Regions from separate parts of the Massilia litorea genome, predicted to be linked through region 2. Evidence: predicted binding sites of a transcription regulator. Region 2 holds the regulator's gene; the other holds the start of a gene.
The links. Region 2 encodes LexA, which represses DNA repair genes until DNA is damaged. Its sites were predicted from a motif close to ACTGTATNNNNATACAGT; they were not measured.
Positions count from the first base shown of each region.

Region 1: LPB04_RS12945 (PA0069 family radical SAM protein) is a predicted target of LexA. The motif match lies at 1,537-1,554, and genes of this name have one in related genera.

Region 1 is NZ_CP062941.1:2,900,901-2,904,306, forward strand. Features, by position in the region: gene LPB04_RS12930 (hybrid sensor histidine kinase/response regulator) at 1-210, shown strand, start outside; gene LPB04_RS12935 (NADPH-dependent FMN reductase) at 292-858, shown strand; gene LPB04_RS12940 (tRNA-uridine aminocarboxypropyltransferase) at 888-1,511, shown strand; gene LPB04_RS12945 (PA0069 family radical SAM protein) at 1,618-2,745, shown strand; gene LPB04_RS12950 (hypothetical protein) at 2,851-3,300, opposite strand.
Region 2 is NZ_CP062941.1:2,759,598-2,763,003, reverse strand. Features, by position in the region: gene rpsR (30S ribosomal protein S18) at 1-76, opposite strand, end outside; gene priB (primosomal replication protein N) at 112-405, opposite strand; gene rpsF (30S ribosomal protein S6) at 436-831, opposite strand; gene lexA (transcriptional repressor LexA) at 1,063-1,698, shown strand; gene LPB04_RS12290 (SEL1-like repeat protein) at 1,750-2,544, opposite strand; gene LPB04_RS12285 (tetratricopeptide repeat protein) at 2,573-3,406, opposite strand, start outside.

The DNA of each region.
Region 1 (3,406 bases), 140 kb from region 2:
GTCGTGTTTTCCGATGTCGTCATGCCGGGCAGCCTGAGCGGCATCGACCTGGCGCGCGCCCTGCGCCGGCGCTGGCCCGAGCTGCCGGTGGTGCTGGCGACCGGCTATACCGAGCGCCAGGTGGCGCTGCCTGACGTGCCGATCCTGGCCAAGCCCTACGACATCGCCCAGGCCGTGCGCCTGCTGGGCGGCCTCGTCGCGCAGGAATAGTTGTATGGGGCAAAGCGGCGCCGGCCGCTGCGCGACCTGACTAGAATGAGCACGGGTTGTTCTTCACTTGAGGAGACGGACATGGTCAAGGTGGCGGTGATAGTCGGCAGTACCCGTCCGGGGCGCAAGGCGCTCGACGTGGCGCGCTGGGTAATGGACGCGGCGTCGCAGCGCAGCGATGCGAGCTTCGAGCTGGTCGATATCCAGGATTTCAAGCTGCCGCTGCTGGACGAGCCGGTGCCGCCCTCGATGGGCCAGTATTCGAAGCCGCACACGATCGCCTGGGCCGAAAAGATCGCGCAGTTCGACGGCTTCGTCTTCGTTACGCCCGAGTATAACCACGGCACCTCGGGCGCGCTGAAGAACGCCATCGACTTCCTCTATAAAGAGTGGAACAACAAGGCGGCCGGTTTCGTCGGCTACGGCAGCGCCGGCGGCGTGCGCGCCGTCGAAAGCCTGCGCCTGGTGATGGGCGAACTGATGGTGGCCGACGTGCGCGGGCAGGTGATGCTGTCGCTGTTCACTGACTTCGAGAATTTCGCCACCTTCAAGCCGGCCGCGCACCATGGTCAGTCCTTGACCGCCATGCTCGACCAGGTGGTGGCCTGGAGCGGGGCGCTGGCGCCGCTGCGCAAATCTGCCGGCTGATACAATCGGCGCCTTTTGCGCGCTGACCGATGACGCCCGATTCTCCTCCCCGCCGCGCCGGCTGCGCGGCCTGCCTGCGCGCGCAATCGGCCTGCATCTGCGCCTGGGTGCGGCCGGTGTCGCCCGCGGCCGGGCTCTTGATCCTGCAGCATCCGCTCGAAGTGGCGAACGCCAAGAACAGCGCGCGCCTGCTGCACCTGTGCGTTGCCGGCAGCCGGCTTGCGGTCGGCGAAGCCTTCGATCCGCTGGAGCTGGATGCGCTGTTGCATGCGGATGGCCGCCGGCCCGTGCTGCTGTATCCGGAGACGCCGGACGCGCCCGCGGCCCCGGCCACCAGCCTGCCCCCGCCCGGGGAACTGCGCCTGGTGGTGCTCGACGCCACCTGGCGCAAGAGCCGCAAGATGCTGCACCTGACCCCGGCCCTGCAGCGCCTGCCGCGCCTGGCCCTGAGCGAGATGCCGGCCTCGAACTACCGCATCCGCAAGGCGCACGCCCCGGACCAGCTCTCGACCCTCGAGGCCACCGCCTACGCGCTGGGCCAGGTCGGCGGCGACATGGCGCTCGTTGCGCCCTTATTGGAGGCGTTTGACGGTTTTGTGCAACAACAGGCCGCTTTCGTGCCCCTGGACGCGGCGCGCACACGGCACGCTTGAGTTCAGGCGCTGACGGGCGTACCATACTGTATAAACATACAGTATGAGGTGCACAGTGGAACTGCGCGAACGAACAATTGACCGGGAATACAGTGCCGAGCAGCCAATGTTGCCGCCGCGTCCGCTCGCGGTGTCGAAAGGGCGGGGCGCTGTATCCAACATGCAAGGCCGGTACGAGGTCAACGGCCGCGAGGGTTTCGACGACGGCTGGGACGCCGGGATCGAGCCCGGCGATGCGCCGCGCTTCAAGACTCAGGTGACGGACGAAGTCGCAAAGAGCATCCTCTCGCGCAACGCCTCGCCCGACATCCCGTTCAAGGTCTCGCTCAATCCCTATCGCGGATGCGAGCACGGCTGCATCTATTGTTTCGCCCGTCCCACGCACAGCTATCTCGGCCTCTCACCCGGGCTCGATTTCGAGACCAGGTTGTTCGCCAAGGTCAACGCTGCCGAGCTGCTACGGCGCGAGCTGGCGCATCCGGGGTACAAGCCCGAGCACATCGCCATCGGCGTGAATACCGACGCCTATCAACCCTGCGAGCGCGAGATGCGCCTGACGCGCCAGGTGCTCGAGGTGCTGAGCGAATGCCAGCATCCGGTCGGCATGATCACCAAGTCCTCGCTGATCGAGCGCGACATCGACCTGCTGGCCCCGATGGCGGCCAAGGGCCAGGCCTGTGCCGCGATCACGATCACCACGCTCGACTCGGAAATCTCGCGCACCCTGGAGCCGCGCGCCGCCGCCCCGGCGCGGCGCCTGCGCACGATCCGCACCCTGACCGAGGCCGGCATCCCGGTCAGCGTCAGCGTGGCGCCGATCATCCCTTTCGTCACCGAACCGGAAATCGAGCGCATCCTGGAAGCGGCGCGCGATGCCGGCGCCGTCAGCGCCCATTACGTCGTGCTGCGATTACCCTTCGAGGTCAATCCGCTGTTCCAGCAATGGCTCGAAGCCCATTTCCCGGAACGTGCCCAGCGCGTGATGAACCGCGTGCGCGAGATGCGCGGCGGGAAGGATTACGACAGCGACTGGGGCAAGCGCATGCAGGGCGAGGGCGTCTGGGCCGACCTGATCCGCCAGCGTTTTACGAAGACCGTCGAGCGGCTGGGCCTGGGGAAGCTGGGCAGCCGTTTCGAGCGGCTCGATACATCGCAATTCCGGCGGCCGCTGGTGGTGCCGGCGGCGACCGGCAAGGCGGGCGCGAAGGGGGCGGCGCAGCTGGATTTGTTTTGACGAGGGGGCGGCGGGCCATCGGACCCGCCGTGGCGCCCGCGTGTATCTGCGATGTGGGCGCCGCAAAGCGTCGAACCATGCGCAATAGCGGGTGCCGCTGCGGCTTCAGGGAGTGCCGGAATCGATCGCCTCGATGGAGCGCTCGATCGCCTTGTCGAACGATTCGCGCAGTGCGGGACTATCGATCTGGCTCGACGCCCAGGCAAGCCGGGAGGCAAAGCCGATGTGGAAGTCGGCATGCGATTCCTGACTCCACGGCTCCGGGTGCGGTCCCAGACCGCGATGTGGCCCCCACCATGGCGGCAGCCTGGGTGGCCTTGGACGGGTAGGGCACCAATCGTCGAGGTCCATGAATGCGATCGCGGGGTCGAGACCGAAGCGATCGGCCTGCCACGCGGTATGCGCAAACTCGGCGGCAATGGCAGCGCCCAGTTCGTGCGCTGGAAGGAGCTGCGCATTGAGTGCGGCGAGACTCAATGGGCCGCGGGGGATCAGGTCGAAGATCGCGGGAAGCCGCGCTCCGAGAATGGCGAGGATGCGACGGTCGATGGACATGGCCTCTCCTGGTGAACGTAATCGGACCGTCCTCTGGCGCGAGGACAGCTGTTCGAACGACCGATGTTCGACCCTGAAGGTTCAGGAAAGTGCCGGAAGAGTTGAC
Region 2 (3,406 bases):
TGAACAGCGGGTTCTGCTGTTTGCGCTTGAGTTTTTCTTTGGCCTTGTTTTTGTCGAACTTTTTACCGAATGCCATTTGAGGCTCCTGTATCTAAAAGGTGGCCGCTAGTCTTAAGCGGCGGCACTAAAATCAATGATGTGAAACACCAGGGCTTTACTGTTGCGATTCTTCCTGGCCAAAAATCCCGTAAACTGGTGTGCGGCGCCCAGTTCTGCGCTGGCGAAGCGGCCCGAAATTTCTCCCGCGGCGAACGCGGCAATTTCGAACTCGACCAGCCTGTCCACCCCTGCCTCGACCTGCTGCGAACTGTGCATCAGGATTGCCGAGACGACCGGCACGCCGGCGGGGGTATAGCGCAGTACGTCGCGTTCAGCAATCGTCGCGACGACTTGTAACTGGTTCACTGCGAGTTCACGATTCCTGGCAAGAAAAATTTAGGCAGCAGCTGGGGCCGGGGCTGCAGCGGCCGCTGGGGCTTCTGCGCGGTGGCTCTTGGCTGCGTCTTCGCGCTGGACCGACTTCATCATTGGCGATGGAGCGGTTTCAGCTTTCTTCATCTTCACGGTCAGGTGACGCAGCACGGCATCATTGAACTTGAATGCGGTTTCCAGCTCGACCAGGGTCTCGTTGTCGCACTCGATGTTCATGCAGATGTAGTGTGCCTTCGGCAGCTTCTGGATCTGGTAAGCCATCTGACGACGGCCCCAGTCTTCGACGCGATGGATGTTACCGCCGCGTGCGGTGACGCTGGCCTTGTAACGCTCGATCATCGCCGGGACTTGCTCGCTTTGGTCCGGGTGGACGATAAAAACGATTTCATAATGACGCATGCAACACTCCTTGAGGACGTTTAAACAAATGCCCACCTCGGCGTCAAGACGAGTGTGGGAAGGGAAAGCCGGCAATTATAACGCGGATGGCATGAAGGCGCAATCTCCCGCCGGCGTCGCCCCGGCGCGACACCTTGCTCGACAGGAAATGTTAAAAAATGAGGATTTCCCTTGCATTCGCCGAAATACTGTACAAAAATACAGTCTGAATCATTAACCTGTGGCAGATCCATGCTCAAGCTCACTGCAAGGCAACAACAGATCCTTGAACTGATCAAGGAAGCGATCGACAACACCGGCTTCCCGCCGACCCGTGCCGAGATCGCGAAAGAATTGGGCTTCAAATCGGCCAACGCCGCTGAAGAACACCTGCAGGCCCTGGCCCGCAAAGGCGCGATCGAGATCGTCTCGGGCACCTCGCGCGGCATTCGCCTGATCGGCGCTTCCCTGCCCGATCCGCTGCCGACCGTACCAGCCGCCCTGCTGATGTCGCTGCCGCTGGTCGGCCGCGTCGCCGCGGGCTCGCCGATCCTGGCACAGGAACACGTCGAAGCCACCTACAACGTCGACCCCGCCATGTTCGGCGCGCGCCCCGATTTCCTGCTGAAGGTGCGCGGCTGGTCGATGCGCGACGCCGGCATCATGGATGGCGACTTCCTCGCCGTCAAAAAGATCGACAGCGCCAAGAACGGCCAGATCGTCGTGGCCCGCATCGGCGAAGACGTCACCGTCAAGCGCTACCGCAAGACCGGCGAGACCATCGAACTGCTGCCGGAAAATCCGGACTTCAAGGTCATCCGCGTGGAGCCGGGCGACGATTTCGCGCTCGAGGGCCTGGCGGTGGGATTGATGCGCAGCTGGCATTAAGCGCGGCTGGGTATGAAAAAAGCCGCTGGCGCGGCTTTTTTAACGTCGGCGTTATTTGTTGGCCTGGCTATAGTTGTGCTTTCGCGCCTCGATGTCGCGCGCGCGCTCGGCCGAAGGACCGCCCTCGATGATGGCGTTGTGCTCCTTCACATAGGCCCCTGTCGCGCTACGCCAGGCTGCGACATCGGCCAGCACCAGCTTGGCCGCGACTTTCGCCTCTTCCGACAGGTTCTCCTGCACCTGGGTAAGATGGGTTTGAGCGCGCTCCGTCTCGGCGGCATTCATCAGCTTCACGATGTCTGCCGGAATGCGCTTTACCAGCGGCGAGGCTGCATTCAGGTTTTCCACGAAACCGTTGTAGCAGCTCTGCCAGCTTGCAATGGCTGCCGATACGCGATCGATCTCGTCGCTCTGCTTCGATATCGCGGGAATGCGCGGTGCGGGACAAGCATATTTCCCGGTTTTCAAGTCGCTACCGTCGTAGCCGCTTAACCAATAATCGATGTCGGCCCGCCGTTCCGTGCGCTGTTGCATGACGACGAGCGAGCTGGCCGCCACCGCATTGCCTTTCGCAGCGGCTTTACGGAACCATGCCTGGGCCTTGGCCTCATCCACGACGCCGGCTTCGCCGTACCAGTACATCTGGCCCAGGTGTTGCTGTGCATCGGCATTGCCGGCATTTGCCAGCCTGGTGTACAAGGTCAGGGCTTCCGTATAGCGCTTCTGCTCGAACAGCGTGTTGGCGGAAGCGAGATCGTTGGCGGCAGCAGCGGGAAGGCTGACAAACAGGAAGGCAGCGTACAGAAGTTTTTTCATGGCGGTAACGAAATGAGCAGGGCCCATCATACTGCGAGAAGGGCCGCCACTCAAAGGATCACTTGCCGGTCGTGATGCGCGTGTTCGTGCTTCCATGCAAACGCATCTCGTTGTCGCGCACGTTCCGAATCGTGTCCAGTTCCAGCTGACGCTTGCGCCGCAGGTTCTCCTCTTTCACGAATGCCTGGGTCGACTTCTCCCAGGCGTCGCGCTGGGCTAACGTCGCGTCGGCTTGTGTTTGGGCATCGAGGATGATCTTGCGGTAGGTCGGCTCGATATGGGCACGCACGCGCTCGAACTCCGCGGGGCTCATCATGTCGAGGACGTCTTGCGGGATCACTTTGCCCGGTGGCATCGCGGAATTGAAGTTACTGACGAAGCCGTTGTAGCAGGTCTGCCATGTTGCAACAGCTGCGCGGGTGGCCTCGATCTCCTCATTGGTCTTCGACAGGACGGGAATCGCCGGCGCTGGGCAGGCGAATTTTCCCGAGCGTAGCTCTTCACCACGATATTCGCTCATCCAGTAAGCGATTTCCTTCTCGCGGGTCTTGCGCCGTTCGAGGATAGCCAGCGATTCCTTTGCGTCGGGGACGCCTGCCGCCGCGGCTTTGCCGATCCATTCGCGGGCAGCGTTCAGATCTTGCGCCGTACCGTCGCCATACCAGTACATCTCGCCAAGGCGGAATTGGGCTTCGGAATTACCGGCGCGCGCGGCCTTGGTAAACAGCGGCAGGGCCTTCGCATAATCCTTGGCTGCCAGCAGGCGATTCGCGTCAGCGAGATCGTCTGCGCTTGCACTAAGGCACACGAAAAGTAAGGAGAGTACATAACGGCGCATGGAATCGTCCTGTCGGAAATATTGTAGGCCGATCATAAAACCGTAATGTTTTAA